3 regions of the Lysinibacillus sp. YS11 genome follow, and region 3 is predicted to be linked to each of the others. Evidence: riboswitches for the same ligand, from Rfam matches in the RefSeq annotation. Region 3 holds a riboswitch; each other region holds the start of a gene.
The links. Region 3 has a riboswitch for S-adenosylmethionine ahead of LBYS11_RS21550 (cyclase family protein). Riboswitches for the same ligand answer to the same signal wherever they lie in the genome.
Positions count from the first base shown of each region.

Region 1: linked by a shared signal. The riboswitch ahead of metA (homoserine O-acetyltransferase MetA) and the one ahead of LBYS11_RS21550 (cyclase family protein) in region 3 are both predicted to bind S-adenosylmethionine.
Region 2: linked by a shared signal. The riboswitch ahead of metK (methionine adenosyltransferase) and the one ahead of LBYS11_RS21550 (cyclase family protein) in region 3 are both predicted to bind S-adenosylmethionine.

Region 1 is NZ_CP026007.1:2,401,285-2,407,307, forward strand. It holds gene LBYS11_RS11845 (GerAB/ArcD/ProY family transporter) at 1-1,096, shown strand, start outside; gene metA (homoserine O-acetyltransferase MetA) at 1,136-2,071, opposite strand; SAM riboswitch class I at 2,195-2,306, opposite strand; gene LBYS11_RS11855 (nucleotide excision repair endonuclease) at 2,510-2,881, shown strand; gene LBYS11_RS11860 (hypothetical protein) at 2,936-3,322, opposite strand; gene LBYS11_RS11865 (TrmB family transcriptional regulator) at 3,345-4,127, opposite strand; gene LBYS11_RS11870 (TSUP family transporter) at 4,253-5,023, shown strand; gene panF (sodium/pantothenate symporter) at 5,064-6,023, opposite strand, start outside.
Region 2 is NZ_CP026007.1:3,506,084-3,512,106, reverse strand. It holds gene LBYS11_RS17485 (alpha/beta hydrolase family protein) at 1-441, shown strand, start outside; gene pckA (phosphoenolpyruvate carboxykinase (ATP)) at 507-2,093, opposite strand; SAM riboswitch class I at 2,483-2,601, shown strand; gene metK (methionine adenosyltransferase) at 2,860-4,056, shown strand; gene LBYS11_RS17470 (gamma carbonic anhydrase) at 4,236-4,748, opposite strand; gene LBYS11_RS17465 (alpha/beta hydrolase) at 4,882-5,688, shown strand; gene LBYS11_RS17460 (alanine/glycine:cation symporter family protein) at 5,815-6,023, shown strand, end outside.
Region 3 is NZ_CP026007.1:4,294,209-4,300,231, forward strand. It holds gene LBYS11_RS21530 (MFS transporter) at 1-705, shown strand, start outside; gene LBYS11_RS21535 (ABC transporter substrate-binding protein) at 864-1,814, shown strand; gene LBYS11_RS21540 (helix-turn-helix domain-containing protein) at 1,889-3,460, shown strand; gene LBYS11_RS21545 (YuzC family spore coat inner layer protein) at 3,575-3,979, shown strand; SAM riboswitch class I at 4,061-4,166, shown strand; gene LBYS11_RS21550 (cyclase family protein) at 4,256-4,993, shown strand; gene LBYS11_RS21555 (DedA family protein) at 5,024-5,620, opposite strand; gene LBYS11_RS21560 (Cof-type HAD-IIB family hydrolase) at 5,682-6,023, opposite strand, start outside.

The DNA.
Region 1 (6,023 bases), 1.9 Mb from region 3:
TTCTATCGGTACAGCGATTTTAATTATCCCTTCGAGTATTACTGGTGCCTCTAAGCAAGATGCTTGGATAGCGGCAAGCATTGGTGTTCTGCTCAGTTTACTGGTTCTAAAATTATTTTTAACACTGGCCAATCAAACACCGTCCCTAAACTTTATCGAGGCCAATGAAAAAATTCTTGGGCGTTTTTTCGGGAAAATCACAGCGATTTGTTTCCTGATTATGACCTTTCTTTCGGCTGGAGAATTACTTTATTTTATCGGTATTTTCATGAAAACGGAAGTTATGCCAGAGACACCGACATTAGCATTTGCCCTACTGTTCAGTATCCTTATTATGTATGCCGCTTATTTAGGGATTGAGACCTTTGCCCGTTCGGCAGAAATCCTCTTCCCATTGTTTATCTTTATTTTTATTTTTTTCGTCATTAGTATTACCCCTCAAATTACATTTGAGAATATTCAGCCTCTACTAGAAGCGACCAAAGCATCTATGTTTTATAGTATTGCACGCTTTATGAGTATCTTTTCCTTTCCATTAATTGTATTATTGATGCTCTATCCTACTGGCGTCAATGTACAGCCGTCTGCACAGAAAGGGCTATATATTGGGGCAATCCTTGGCGGAATCGTCTTAGTTACGTTGATTGTCCTATCGATTCTTGTATTAGGTCCTGAAAACACTGCATCAAGGACATTTCCTAGCTATGCCTTAGCGCAAAGAATATCTATAGGGAATTTTTTACAGCGCATAGAAATCATTATGGCATTTATGTGGATTACGTCTATATATATTCGTACATTTATGTATTTCTATACGACCGTTGTTGGCCTTGCACAAATTTTGAAGATTAAGGATCATCGTCCGCTTATTATACCGATGGGTATAATTGTCATTGGACTTTCTCAAATTGTTCATCCAGATATTGTGCATTCTACTAATTATAATAATGAAATTTGGCCAATCTTTTCCTTTATTTTCACCATTTTATTACCCATACTTTTGTTGATTGTGGTAGTTATTCGCAATCGTAAATCCAAGGCTCAAAAAAACGAAACACCTCAGCAGGAAACAGAAGATGACAATCAAAAAGTCTAATTTCTTCTAAGCTAGAAAAGAAATTAGACTTTTTATTAATTAAATATGATATTCGATTTCATCTACAAAATCCCATTCATATGGTGTTTCTTGGTAAACATAGTAGTTCAACCAGTTAGAGAATAATAGATGCGTATGGGCACGCCATGTATTCATCGGCACTTGTGTCGGATCGTCATTCGGGAAGTAGTTTACAGGAACGGCGATATCTATGCCCTTCGCCACATCGCGACTATATTCATCGGCTAGCGTTGTCGCATCATACTCTAGATGCCCCGTAATCATAATATTTTTATTATCTTTTGATTGTACAATAAATACCCCAGCATCCTCTGAATAGGATAATAATCGTAGATCTGGATGATTGCGAACCTCGTCAATCGAAACAGATGTATAGCGTGAATGAGGTGCAGTAAATAAATCACTAAAGCCACGTACCAAATCTACAGTTAAATCTGTAATCACATGGGAATAGACGCCTGAGCATTTAGCAGAAAGCTCAACCTTCCCAATGCCATAATGATGATACAATGCAGCCTGTGCCCCCCAACATATATGTAGCACGGATGTCACATTCTTTTTAGACCAATCCATAATTTCTGAAATTTCCTGCCAATAGTTGACCTCTTCAAAAGCCATTTTTTCTACTGGCGCACCAGTTATAATCATACCATCATAGCGTCGGTGTCGAATCTGATTGAACGTTGTGTAGAAAAGCTGCAAATGGGATTTACTCACATTTTTAGACTCGTGTGTGGCTGTATTCAAAAAGGTAATATTGACTTGTAATGGTGTATTCCCCAATAAACGTAATAATTGGAGCTCTGTTTTTTCTTTTTCAGGCATTAAATTTAATATTAATATATTTAATGGACGGATTTGCTGTGTTTTCGCACGATCTTCTTCCATGACGAAGATTTTTTCCTCACGTAAATGTTCTCCAGCTGGTAAATTTTTCGGAATATTAATTGGCATCTTGCTTTCCCCTCTCTATAATCACTCTCTTTTAGCAAATCTTGCTTGCGTAGGATGCAACGAAATTAAAAAATCCTCCTCATTCCATACGAGATAGAATGAGAAGGATTTTTTTCACGTCCACTCTTATCTCTCAAAGGAAAAAATCCTTTGCTGGAATTAGCACCTTTCTAACGATTGTTAGAGGTTGCTGAAGCGTCATCGGGCCAAATCCCTCAGCTTCTCTTGATAAGATTATTTAATTATCTTGAATTGTAACATGAACTTGTTAGAATATCAATAATTCATAGAATATTTTGTGATTCACGCGCATGTTTCTTGGTCATTTGATGTACACTAAGCTTGCTATCTGTGGGGTTTCTACATTTAAAATTTATGGTAAACATGCCGTAATTATGTTACCATATACTTTTAGTAAGAGAGAGGAACGTGAATAGTTTGATTAAAATTGAATTTCCAAAACCAGATCTAGTAATCCGTCAACGTGAACAAGATTTAAAACCAGGTGATGTGCCGATCACACCTTACTTTGGTTTTATTGACTTCCATAAAATCACACGTGATAAAGGCGGCATTTTCTTATTCTATAATGACAAGAATGAGCTATTGTTTGTTGGGAAAGCACGTAAAATTCGTCAACGTATTAAAAAACATTTCGAGGATAATGTATCTCCGATGAAAAACCATCGTGATGAAGTGTTCAAAATTGAAGTCTATGAAGTAGAAGATCCAATGGAACGTGAAATTTACGAAACATATGCGATTAATACTTTCCGCTCTAAATATAACGTAGACAAAGTCTTTTATTAGACATCACGTAAAGAAACCGAAATCTCATTTCTAAAGGGATTTCGGTTTCTTTTATCACATAATGGTCATACGATCAATTGGCGTACTCTGACCGTTTATTCGCAAATCAATGGTATCCAGCTCAGGATTCTTGACGGTGATTTTAAAAACATAGGGTTGAGCCTCTTTCCTTTGCTCGCTGCCTTCTTCTAACTGGATAATAAGCCTATTTCCCTCAGCTGTAATACTTGCCAATACATTCCCTTTTGAATAATAAACAAGGTAATATGGAGCATCCTTTTCATGCAATAGTTGTATTCTTTCATTAGAAACGATATTTTTCTGGACATTATCTGGGACAACCGTTAGCTCATGAATCGTTGGTGGATCGGTAGGTGGTGTAGCATTACAGGCTCCTAGCATTAGTAGGCTCATTAAACCTAGCAACACGAATTTTTTCAAGTTCCTCCCCTTCCTTATACGACTATTCTAAGAAAAAAGCTTTACGCTCCTTAGCAATCCAGTCTTCTAACTCCTGATCATCACGTTTTACTAACCGATTGATGAGCACATCATGCCATATATAATCCTCTAACAAATAAATATGAACCGGATCATTGGTGATAAAGGCCGTCTCTTGGGTAGATGGAGAATGACCATAAATCATTTCCTGACCATCTATCGATAAGATAAACCAATGCGGTGTAGACGCTTTTTTTGTATAATGTGTGGCTCTATGCTGGTCAATTGAGGCGAGATGCTCTCCTACATACAACGTAATGCCATGAACAGGAACATGCAGCGCCACCTCTTGCAAATCTTCACGTAAGGCATCATACATATCTTCCCACATCGACAGCATCACTTTTTTCTTCGCCTTCTTTAGAAGTGACTGACAATAGTTGATAATGGATTCCTTGCCCTTCAGCATGACCACTTTAGGCTCAGCTTCCTGTACTTTTTCCTCTAATTTCTCTAATTTCCCGCTTATAGACGTAAAATTCGACTCCCAGCGCTGTTGCATTTGCTGTAAGAACACAGACACAGGCATTGCCGAATAGGTCGTTTGTTCTGCGGTCTCTTCTTTTAACACGATGCCCTTTTCTACAAGGATATTTAAAATATCATACACTCTTGCACGTGGTATGCCAGAATTTTTACTAACCTGATAAGCACTGACATGACTTTGCTGAACAAGTGCCGTATAGGCCTTCGCTTCATATTCTGTAAAACCCATTTCTTTCAGCTGGGTGATTAATTCCTCCATGTAATCCCTCCATTATCTTTATTATAGGCTACCAATGTGAAGATTTGCCAATGAAAAAATGGGGTTTACAGCGTAAATAAAATTAGTTACTATTTCAGTAGTAACTAATTATAAAGAGGTGTCATATGTTGTTTGAAATCGATGTACATATTCTCATACTATTAATTTCTTTTGGATTTCTGGCGGCTTTTGTTGACTCAGTAGTGGGAGGGGGCGGTTTAATTTCACTACCAGCCTTACTATTTGTTGGGCTCAATCCAGCTGCTGCGGTTGCCACGAACAAACTAGCAGGAGCTATGGGCTCGCTCACTTCCTCTATTTCTTTCTATCGTTCTGGCCAGCTGGACATTCGCTCTGTCCTCAAATATTTTCCACTAGCATTTATCGGATCATTATGTGGTGCTTGGACTGTGCATCTGATTAATCCAGCATTACTAAAGCCATTAATGCTTGTTATGCTGGCGGCTGTTGGGGTATATACGATCTTTAAAAAGGATTGGGGTGCCGTCTCTACCGTAAAAAATCTATCTAAAAAACATTTGTTTTTATTTATGCTGCTATTATTTGCTATTGGTTTTTATGATGGATTTCTTGGTCCTGGCACAGGGTCGTTTTTAATCTTTAGCTTCTTATTGGTAGGCTTCGATTTTTTAAAGGCGGCTGGTAATGCGAAGTTTTTAAATTTGGCGAGTAATGTGGCTGGTGTTTGTATGTTTGCTTACTTAGGTCAAATTCATTATGTTTATGGTCTAGTCATGGGCATTGCGCAAATTGGTGGGGCTATGCTTGGCTCACGGATGGCAATCAAGAAAGGAAGTGGCTTTGTCCGCACACTATTTATTGTCGTTACAATGACATTACTTGCGAAAAATGCCTATGATTTTATGATGCATTAAAATAAACGCCACAGAATTTGAAATCTGTGGCGTTTTGGCGTTAAATCATAAGCTTTTCGTTTTTAAATTTATGACTAGTGGACAAACTGACAATCACAAAAATAAAGAAGGATGCGACAATTGGTATCGTGACTGTATGCATACCAAAGACAGAAGGATAAAACCGATCAATCATAATATACAACAACATGCCTGAAATCATTGACGCAATCGCTCCGTATTTATTCGCTTTTTTCCAATACAATCCTAAAACGACTGTCCAAATAAAGACAGCCTCTAGTCCACCGAAGGCAAATAAGTTCAACCACACTAATAAATCAGGTGGATTGAGTGCAAAGATGACAACGGCTAGGCCAATGACTGTTGTTACAATAAAGCTTGCACGCTTTATCTCTGCATCACTAGCTTTCGGCTTCATATAATTTAAATAGATATCTTTGACAACTGTAGAGCTGACAAGCATTAGTAAAGCATTAACCGTAGACATTGTCGCAGCCATTGGTGCAGCTAAAACGATTCCTGCTAAAAATGGCGGTAATACCTTCAACGTCAGGAGCGGCATGACTTTATCACCAATCTCAATGCCCGGTAAGACAGGTCGGGCTAACACCCCAATTAAATGCATGCCAAACATGATTGTCCCTATGGCAATCGTGCCAATAAGAATCGCTTGATGCATACTTTTGGAATCCTTATAGCTCATCGCACGAACCGCAATTTGCGGAAGTCCTACAACCCCTACACCAATGAGAATCCAAAATGTTGAGACATACAGAGGCGTTAAATCTCCTTGTGCGCCAAATGGTGACACAAAGTCAGGATTTTCAGCGACCAGTGAGGCCATTATATTGTCGATGCCTCCACCTGCCACAATGGTGCCGATTAATAAAATAATTGTACCAATCACCATAATTGAACCTTGGACCGTATCTGTAAGTGCAACCGCACGGAAGCCTCCGATAATCACATATACTAACACGGAAATCGCAAAAATAAACAG
Region 2 (6,023 bases), 790 kb from region 3:
TTCTGCAATGACAATATCCATGTTTTTGGTTTTTCACGAGGTGGTATTATGGCTCTGTGGACAGCTATTTTAAGAAGGGATATTACTTCTGTTGTAACATGGGCAGGTGTTTCTGATGCAACGGCCACTTATTGGGAACGTACAGATATGCGCAGAATGATGAAGCGTGTTATTGGAGGAACACCTAATCGTGTACCAGAAGCGTATGATGCAAGAACACCACTTTTTGAGATAGAGCGTATAACAGCTCCCGTTCTTATCATTCATGGCTATCGTGATGAAAATGTGGATATTGAACATGCCAGACAATTGGCATTTTTTTTAGAGGAAGCAAATAAATCATTCGAAACTTGGTATGATCTTAACTATGCACATCAATATCCACCAGCAAAAAATCGTGAAACTGTCCGTGCTCTTTGCAAGTGGATGAAACAACAATAAAGCATAGAGAAAACAAAAAGACAAAGGGAACGAATAAATTGTTCCCTTTGTCTTTTATATAGACGTTATTTTAATGGACCACCAAGTGTAGTGATGGCTTCAGAAACGTTTGAGAATTTCTTGAAGTTTTCGTTGAATAAGCCTGCAAGCTCAGCAGCTTTTGCATCGTATGCAGCTTTATCTGCCCAAGCTTCACGAGGATTTAACACTTCTGAAGGTACGCCTTCAACTGCTTTTGGAATGTGTAAACCAAACACAGCATCTTGTGTTGTTTCAACATCTGCTAATTTACCATCGATTGCTGCACGGACCATTGTACGTGTGTAAGATAGTTTCATACGGCTACCTGTGCCATATTCGCCACCAGTCCAACCAGTGTTTACTAAGTATACCTGTGCACCGTGCTCGTCAATTTTTTGTCCTAACATTTCTGCGTATACTGTTGCAGGAAGTGGAAGGAATGGAGACCCGAAGCAAGTAGAGAATACTGGTTCTGGCTCAGTCACACCACGTTCAGTTCCAGCAAGTTTAGAAGTGAACCCGCTTAGGAAGTGATACATCGCTTGTTCTTTTGTTAATTTACTGATTGGAGGTAATACGCCAAATGCATCAGCTGTTAGGAAGATGATTGTTTTTGGATGACCTGCAACAGAAGGATCAACGATATTTTCGATGTATTGGATTGGATAAGCTACACGTGTATTTTCTGTTAGTGAACCATCATCATAGTCACAAATACGAGTTTCTGGATCAACAGCTACGTTTTCTAATACAGAGCCGAAGCGGATTGCATTGTAGATTTCTGGTTCTTTTTCAGCAGAAAGGTTGATTGTTTTTGCATAGCAGCCACCCTCAATGTTGAATACACCATTATCAGACCAACCGTGTTCATCGTCACCGATTAGCTTACGATCAGGATCAGCTGATAACGTCGTTTTACCAGTACCAGATAGACCGAAGAATAACGCTACATCGCCAGCTTCACCAACGTTTGCTGAGCAGTGCATTGAAAGAATACCTTGTTGTGGTAATAAGTAGTTCATGATACCAAAGATAGATTTTTTCATTTCACCAGCATATTCTGTACCACCAATTAAAATAATTTTCTTTTCAAGTGATACGATGATGAATGTTTCAGAAGCAGTACCATCAACCGCAGGATCTGCTTTAAAGTTAGGAGCTGAGATGACAGTGAAGTCGGCAACATGAGAAGCTAATTCATCTGCTGTTGGACGGATAAATAATTGATGAGCAAAAAGATTGTGCCATGCGTATTCATTGATAACTTGAATGCTTAATTGTGAGTCTTTGTCAGCACCTGCAAAGCCTTTGAATACGAATAACTCGTCACGTTCTTTTAAATATTTTATTACTTTTACATATAGGTTATCGAACACTTCAGAAGAAATCGGTTGGTTGACTTTACCCCAGTCAATTTGATCTTTTGTGCTTTCTTCTTCTACCGTATATTTATCTTTAGGTGAACGACCAGTGTATTTGCCAGTTTCTGCACGAACTGCGCCATCTACTGTTAACATTGCTTCACCACGAGATGTAGCTTTTTCTGCTAATTGTGGTACTGAAAGTTGAACATTAATGTTACCGCCGTTTAATAATTCCTTCAGTTCGTTTGCAATTTCTACTGAATTCATCGATTAAATACCATCCTTTTTTATAGTATTCCCTTGATTTAGAGGGATTTTTTCTTAATTTCAAAAATAGTATAACACAATTGCTTAAATAATCTATACTAATTAAGAAATTATTTTAGAGTTTTTACCACTTTTCAATAAACTGACAAAAAATAATGTTTTTCGAGTAGAATACCATCAATCCTACTGTAATTAGGCACGAAAATTGAGCCACACATATGTTACCACAAGTAGCTAGGTATGTTGTAGGGATTAATTTGCTTCTATTTACATCATCATCCAAGTATGAAAAGTTTTTGTGTAATAAGTTCTTTCCTTTCTATACAGTAATACATAAGAAAATATTTGACAACGTTCGACCTTTTCAGTAACATGAGATTGAACGGATACTCTTATCCCGAGCTGGTGGAGGGTCAGGCCCTGTGAAACCCGGCAACCTGCATGAACTATTTCACGACATGCGTTGGTGCCAACCTGATGCAAGGGAACATCCCTTGAACGATAAGAGTGAAAGGTTACGCAGTCATTATTCCTTTCCTCATGTAAAGTAACGTGAGAAAAGGATTTTTTTATTGTTAAAAATCAATGTAAAGGTAAGTATATGTAGTTCTTTCCTTATTATAATGACGGATCTTTCGAAATCCTCGTGTTAAAAGCAGCAGTAACGGCTTGAGAGTTCAATCCTTAGGAGCGGACTTGACATGGGTAATGAGTACCGTATTCATACACAACTACTTATTGTAAGAGTATTTAGGAGGAAAACCAAATGACAAACCGTCGACTGTTTACATCAGAGAGTGTAACAGAAGGACATCCAGATAAGATTTGTGACCAAATCTCGGATGCCATTTTAGATGCTATTTTAGCAGAAGATCCAAATGCACGTGTAGCGTGTGAAACAACTGTAACAACAGGATTAGTATTAGTAGCAGGAGAAATTACTACTTCTACTTATGTGGATATTAAAGGTATTGTTCGTGACACTGTAGCTGAAATTGGCTATACACGAGGTAAATATGGCTTTGATGCTGAGAACTTAGCGGTGCTTGTGGCAATTGGCGAACAATCACCTGATATTGCTCAAGGTGTTGATCAGGCATTAGAGGCACGTGAAGGCTCTATGACAGATGCTGATATAGAAGCAATTGGTGCTGGTGACCAAGGCTTAATGTTTGGCTATGCATGTAATGAAACACCAGAGCTAATGCCATTACCAATTAGCTTGGCACACAAATTAGCACGCCGTTTAACAGAAGTACGTAAATCAAGTGAACTTGCCTATTTACGTCCTGATGGTAAAACGCAAGTAACGATTGAATATGATGACAATAATGTACCGGTTCGCGTGGATACAATTGTTATTTCAACACAGCATGATGAAGAAGCAACACTTGAACAAATTCAAGCAGATTTAAAAGAATTTGTTATTGCACCAGTTGTACCGAGTGAATTATTAGATGCTAATACGAAATACTTCATCAATCCAACTGGCCGTTTTGTAATTGGTGGGCCAAAAGGTGATGCTGGATTAACAGGACGTAAAATCATTGTTGATACATACGGTGGTTATGCACGTCACGGTGGTGGTGCCTTCTCAGGTAAGGATGCAACCAAGGTAGACCGTTCGGCGGCATATGCAGCACGTTATGTAGCGAAAAACATCGTAGCAGCTGGCTTAGCAGAGCGTGCTGAAGTGCAACTTGCCTATGCGATTGGCGTTGCTCAGCCTGTTTCCATTGCTGTCGATACATTTGGCACAGGTAGAGTGAAAGAAAGCGAGATCGTTGAATGGGTACGCGAGCTATTCGATTTACGCCCAGCAGGTATCATTAAAATGCTTGATCTTCGTCGTCCAATTTATAAACAAACTGCTGCGTATGGACATTTTGGTCGTACAGATTTAAATGTACCATGGGAGCAAATTGATAAAGCAGACGCGCTACGAGAAAAAGCACGTTTATAAACTATTGAACTAAAGTAATGAAGTCATTAGAAAATTATTCTGATGTATTAATAAGCAAAGGGGCAACATTGCTCCTTTTGTTTTTTTTACAAAAATACCTCGCTAGGATTCGTGAACATATTCGGTACACGAAAACGCGAGGGATTTTTTCGTTAGTATTGATTTTTTGTGTAGGTTATTTATTTCTGAAGTGATTTATAATATTGACCTTTTTCTGCGTATTCTCGTACGATGCGTTCCATATCCTCTTTATCTTCAGCATTTAATTCTCGGACAACTTTTGCTGGACGACCTAATGCTAAACTATTTGGAGGAATGACTTTACCAGGAGGTACTAGGCTTCCAGCTCCAATAAATGCACCTTCTCCAATCTCAGCTCCGTCTAAAATAATGGATCCCATACCGATTAAGGCATTTTTGCGAATTGTACAACTATGTAAAGTGACTTGGTGTCCAACTGTTACCTCATCTTCAATAATGAGCGGATATTTTGGGCTTTGGTGTAAACAGCAAAGATCCTGGATACTGACACGTTTACCAATAATCGTTGGGGAAACATCACCACGAATAACCGTATTAAACCAAATAGTTGTTTCGGCGCCAATTGTTACGTCGCCCGTAACAGTTGCGTAATCAGCAATGAAAACAGACGGATCGATCTTTGGCGTTTTATCTTTAAATGGATAAATCATGAAAATCGCCTCTTTTCTTTCTATAATGTAGTATTATCGTATCAAATACGCAACTTTATGGAAATATAAAATTAAAATGTGCTATTTATTTCGATATAATCAAAGTGTAATCATTTTTTAGGAGGACTATGTAATGTGGAAATGGGAAGCTGATGGACAAGCAAAAGCTGTGATTGCTATTCTTCATGGTGCTTATGAAAATCACCGTTGGTATGCATGGCTGATAGAGAAATTAAGATTAGAAGGCTTCCACATAGTCATGGGAGATTTACCGAATCATGGAGGTAATGCAAGGTTTGCTCGAGTCCATGATGAAGACTTCAAATTGTACAATAAGTATACAAGAAACCTGATTGAAAATGCTTTTTCATATAATTTACCAACCTTTGTAATAGGGCATGGACTAGGTGCAACATTAATCCTCCATACACTGCAAAAGAGACAATATGAATGTGCAGGCATTATTTTAACATCACCTTGGTTGCAACTAAAGCTATTACCAGGTAAATTAACAAATGCTTTAACAAGTCTAAGTGCGTTAACAGCCAATGTTAAGTTGACACATGATATTACATTAGAGAAATTAACGCGTAGTGTTGAAGGCAGAGAAGAAATGAAAGATGATGTACCCCTCATGTCTGTTGTTTCTGTGAAATGGTATCGAGAACTTCAGCAGATGATGAAAAATTTAGTGATGCTGCCTAAAGGTGAAATGCCTAATATGCCTATGCTAATTATGACAGCTGAGAAGGATAAAATTACGGACACTCGCCAAACTCGAAATTGGCTTCATCAACAGGAATTCACGGAATTTCAGTTTAAAGAATGGGCAAATTGTTATCATAATTTATTTCATGAGGGAGAGCGCGAAGAGATTTTTATGTATATACGAGATTTTATTAATAATGCTCTTCGAAGAATTGGTTATATAATTAAATAGGTTTATACCCTTCCATTTACTAGGTTACTTACTTAAATATTGTTACTTAAAAATAATATTGTAATTTTCAGAAAAGTGTAATACTATAATGACTTAAAGTAAGGTAATTCAAATTGGAGGGGTAAAATGGATGTAATTGTAGAGAAGTTGAATGGTATTTTATGGGGACCATGGTTTATTTATGGCATCTTATTAATTGGGTTATTTTTCTCAATTATTACAAGGTTCCTACAAGTAAGGCACATTAAAGATATGTTTGTTTTAATGTTTAAAGGGGAGAAGTCAGAAAAGGGAATATCTTCATTCCAAGCAATGTCTATCGCATTATCAGGACG
Region 3 (6,023 bases):
GTAACAGATTGGCGTATGTCATTCATTTTTATTGTTGTCATTGGAATTGTCGGTTTAATTAGTAATGCATTTTTAGTACCTAGCCAATTATCGAAAGGCAACCCCATCTCTATCCGTGATATTGGCAAAGTATTAGGCAATATTCGAATGATCTTAATACTATTCATTACCGCAATTGGATACGGCGGTGCTTTTGTTGTCTACACATATGTTTCACCTATTTTAGAGCAATATATGGGGTATTCCCCACATACAGTCGTCATTATTCTAGTTGTCTATGGTATTTGTGTAGCTATCGGTAATACTCTTGGAGGTCATTTTGCTAATCATAATCCGCTACGTTCCATCTTTATTATTTTTGTTGGACTTGCATTGGCATTGCTTGGCATTGGCTTTACTCTTGAATCACCTATTATGGGATTAATAATGGTGCTGACAATGGGATTGTTCATGTTTATGAATGTCCCAGGATTGCAGCTATATGCTGTTCTACTATCTGAAAAATATATACCATCAGCAATTTCAATGGCCTCAGCATTGAATATTTCTGCTTTCAATATTGGCATATTTTTAGGCTCATATATCGGAGGCTTTATTATTCGCCACCAATCGTTGGCGCATACGCCTATATACGGATTCCTGATGGTTATGCTAGCTGCAATTGTTACACTTTTATGGTTACTTTTCGATAACAAAAAACAATAACTCTCTGAATTTCATTTTGTATAAAAAAGTAGTAGAGAATGTGTATTGTTTGTTGATATGTAGTATCCTATAATTTACTTGAACCAAACGAGAATGATTATCATTCTAATTTAAGGGAATACCCTTACTGTTTTAGTAAATCTATAGGAGTGAATAAAATGCGTAGAGGTCGATATTTTTCATTTGTAGTTTTCTTTGCACTTATATTCGTATTAGGTGCCTGTGGCTCAAATGAAGTAAAAGAGGATACAGCTACAGAAGAACAATCATCTAAAGATACAAGAATTGTAGAAGACGAGTTTGGAAAAGTAGAAATTCCTACAAATCCACAGCGTGTAGCTGCTATCTATTTGGAAGACTATTTAACTGCTTTGGATGTAAAACCCGTTGTGCAATGGTATCACCCATCTTGGGGAAAACAGGACTATTTAGGATTAGATGTTCCTGAGTTCGACATTACTGGTAGCATGGAAACATTATTACAAGCCAAGCCTGATTTAATCATTGTAGATGGTGCCGCGGACAAGGCAAAGTATGATGAATACTCAAAGGTAGCGCCTACTTACCGCTTGAAAGAAGATATTCTACAAGATCCACGTGAAATTGCGAAAACAATAGCTGATGTTTTAAATATTTCCGATAAAGCAAAAGAAATGGTTGATCAATATGAGCAACGTGTTTCCGATTTAAAAGCAAAACTAGATGAATCAATCGAAGACGAAACAGTTGCTGTTGTACGACTAAATGTAGCAGATAATACATTAGCGTTATTTGGTATTAAAAATCGCTACTCTGGCTATATTTACACAGAGACAGGCTTAACACCACATCCATTAGCCCGTGATATGACAGAGTTTCACGAGGTTTTATCAGAAGAGGCTATCACGGAATTAGATGCGGATCATATCATCCTTTTCCCTTCAAACGGAACATGGGAGTCTAAAGAAAACCAAGAAGCCATTAAATGGTTAGATAGTACACTATGGAAAACACTCCCTGCTGTAAAAAATGGGCATGTTTATATTGCTGATCGCACATATTGGCAATCTGGCGCAATCACAGCCAACTTGCTAAAGTATGATGATTTAGAGAAATGGTTCGTCAAATAATTTTCCAAAGAAAGCTCTTAATGAGGGCTTTCTTTGTGTTGTTCTGCCAATTCAAAAAAAGGGGTGAATTATTAATGGGTAACTTAACACATGTTTATACGTTACAAAATATCTCTTATTCAATTCAACCGTCAAAAAAGTTATTGATTAGTAGTGATTTCTATACACTTTTTATCGTAATGAATGGTAGCGGAAAGCTAGCCATAGATCATGACACCATTCATTTTAGTGAAGAAAAGTGCATATTGATTCCGCCAAATAACACGGTTAGTATCCACATTCAAAGTGAACACCTTTGTTTTTATCAGTTACAATTCAACATTGTCAATCTCAGCAATAGTCAAAATTCATATAGTCATTTTACAAGTATCAGCGAACGACATCTTCTCCCCTTTTCACAATGTCATAGACTGCTAGAAGTCATCTATCAAAACCGGTTAGCGGAGGATGAACACACGATTTTTGAACAGCATGTGCACTTTCAAGAGCTGATGTTATTACTCTTACATCTAACCATACCCAAGCAGATGAAAAAAAATGATCGCCAATCTGTTGAGCAGTCCGTTAACCATTTACAAAAACATTTTGAAAAAGAGTGGACGGTTGAGCAGCTAGCACAGCTAGCTGACGTACCAAGATGGAATTACACGCGCATTTTTAAAGATATTACGGGACAAATTCCTCTTCACTATTTAACTAAACTTCGTATTGAAAAAGCTAAGCATTTATTAATGACAACAAATGATCGAGTATTTGAAATTAGCCAGTCTGTCGGATTTAATAATGAGTATTATTTCAATCGTCGCTTTAAGGAACATGTCGGCATCTCTCCAGGACAATATCGAAGAAATCAAAGCAGCCATATACGTGTATTTGCACCATTCTTAGAAGATTTCTTTGTTGCGCTTGGGATTACGCCAATTGCTCAATTCAGTCATTCAAAATGGGGGAAACAAGACTATTTAGGTCTACAGAAAGTGCCAGATATCGATGTACAAAATAGAGAAATGGATCGACTCTTTTACTATAAGCCAACTTTAATTATGTTAGATTCTGGTGTAGAGCGTTGGGAATCCTTTCAGCACTTAGATGAAGTAGCCCCCGTCTGCCATCTTTCACACCCTGGAGAGAATTGGCAATCTACTTTATTTAAAATTGCAGATCTAACAGGAAAAACCTCCTTGATGCAAGACGTAATCCTACAATATGAAGATAAAGTACAACAAGCAAAAGGAATTCTTAGCAAATCTGTTTATGGGCAAAGTGTAGCATTTCTCCGTATTTCAGCCATTGGCATTACTCTATATGCGGGTCCTGAATGTGGCTATACGGGCCCCATTTTATATCGTGACTTAGGTTTAATGCCACATTCACTAGTATGGAGTATTCCGCACAATCAACGTAAAGCACAACTGACATTTGCTCAATTGTTGCAATTAGATGCTGATCATTTATTTATTACCTTTGATAAACAACATTCCATTTATGAAAATGAGGAACGTGCTATTTTAAAAACTCCTACTTGGAAAAACCTAGCTGCCGTTAAAAGCAACTGTGTCTATGAAGTAGACTTTTTAACATGGATGAATTATGGCATTTTATCACATAGTAAAAAAATTGATGATGTCTTAAATGTACTTGGCTAAAAGGAAGCTTACTTTAGCTTCCTTTTTCAATGATTAGGACAAACATTGCACTGCTAATAACACCGAAAGCCGTTTTGCTACATAAGATAGGATATCAGTTATAGGATAGGAGGAATGACCTTGTATTACAATCCTTATCCGTATTTTGTGCATCCCTATCATTATCCAACATCGCCTATCGCTAATCATTTTGCCATTAGACCCTTTTCGCAACATCTAGCAATGCCGACCAATAATCCTTTTCCACCTGTCGATACACACAAATTAAAAGCTTCAGCATCACGGATAAAGGCAATGATGCAGCAAGCCCAATTACTTACGGATAAAATAGATAGCTCCCAACAATTCGCACATGATTTAATGAATGCTGCTCAACTTTCAAATAAAACAGAGGTTGAAAAATTAATCACATCAACAGGCATTACGATGAAATTTGAAACAAACTATACACCAGACAGTTTTAGAATACGTCTTATTGATAATGATTGTTGTGGAGTCACCTTAAATTTGAATTGGTGAAAATTCCTAGTGAACTTGTAAACTATAAAAAACTATGCTAAAGTGTTTGTATTGTTATTTCTGAAAATTCTTATATTACTTTTCTTATCAAGAGAGACGGAGGGATTGGCCCGATGAAGTCTCAGCAACCAGCTAACAGTATGGTGCTAATTCCAATTGGCAAAATGATCAGCCTTGAAGATGAGAAGAAGAACTACCGTTGTTGCAGCAGGAGTCCTCTTCTATTAGGGGACTCCTTTTTATTTACAACTATTTTTACAGAAAGCAGGGAAATCGATGTCTAATGAACTTTTACAAGCATTGCAATTATTAAAATCGAAACAGTGGGTTGACTTAACACATACATTCGGCCCTAATTCACCACATTTTTTTATGTTTGAGGACGCTAAATTTGAAACGTTATTTTCTCATAAGGACGGTTTCTTCGCTCAACAATTCACGTTCCCTGGTCAATATGGCACACATATCGACCCACCCATTCATTTTGTGCGAGATACTCGCTACTTAGAAGAATTAGAACTAAAAGAGCTTGTTCTTCCCCTTGTTGTTATTGATAAATCACAAGAGGCTGCGAGCAACCATGATTTTTCATTAAGTGTTGAAGATATTCTTGATTTTGAGGACAAGCATGGAGAAATTGAAGCAGGAACATTTGTAGCATTACGCACAGATTGGAGTAAGCGCTGGCCAGATAAAGTGGCTTTCAGTAATAAGGATGCAGATGGACATAACCATATCCCTGGCTGGGGTTTAGAAGCTTTACAGTTTTTACTAAAAGAACGCAAGGTAAGCGCAATTGGTCATGAAACTTTCGATACGGACTCTGCTGCTGATTTTCGTAAAAATGGCAAGCTAGATGGCGAATATTTTGTACTTGACCAAGACACCTATCAAATTGAGCTAATGACGAATTTGGACAAGCTACCTGCGAAAGGCGCTATCATCTTCAATATCGTACCTAAGCCAGAAAAAGCATCTGGCTTCCCTGTGCGCTCATTTGCTATTTTGCCATAACTTAAAAGTCGGTATAGCGTATACCGACTTTTATGTTTGTCCATTTCTTTTTTTGAATAGAAAGTAAACAATGAGCATCCCTACAATAAATAAAAGGATAAGATAGATACTATAATGAGTCAGATAGTATCCAACAAATCGCCATTTCTCTCCAAGCATCTTTCCTAATGATATAAATGTGAACGTCCAGATAAATGCCCCTGTATAGGCAAAAAGCGCAAACTTTCTATAAGGATAATTATTAATAGCCGCAATATACGCTGTCAAATGACGTACCCCGGGGATAAAATAGCCAATTAATAATAGGGTAGGTCCTATTTTTGTAAACATCTTTTTCGTAAAGTCAATTTTTTGCTTTGTAATATGAATTTTAGGCCCATATTTCTGCAATAACGGTAAGCCAAAACGATAACCAATATAGTAACTTAAGGTAATGCCTCCAACCGCACCAATCATTGCACTGACTAAAGCAGGAATATGTTCAAGACTTTCTCGGTAAACACTATAGCCTACATAAGTTAGAAACACCTCATCAGGAAGTGGCACCCCTACAATACCTCCAATTAGAATCACGATAATTCCAAAGTATCCGTAATGTTCAATTAGAGACTGCACGTGATGTGCCATAAATCATCCCACCTAAAATTTATTAAAATCTACCTGCTATATATAGTGTAGCCTCAGCGCTCTAAATGACTTGAAGCTGACGTAAAGCAAAATTGATACCGCCATCCGTAGATGTCTTTGTAACAAAATTCGCAACACTTTTTAGAGCTTTACTACCATTTCCCATGGCAATTCCTACTCCTACATATTCCAACATGTCAATATCATTATCCCCATCCCCAAAGGCAATCGCATTCTTAGGGTCAATATTGAAATGATCAAGCACCGCTTTAATAGCTATAGACTTCGAAACATCCTGCTGTAATACATTCACAATATAAGGATGCCAACGCTGTAAAAATATATTCGAAACTTGGCTAGTATATCTTTTTTCAGCCAGCTCATCCGCATATAGACACATGAG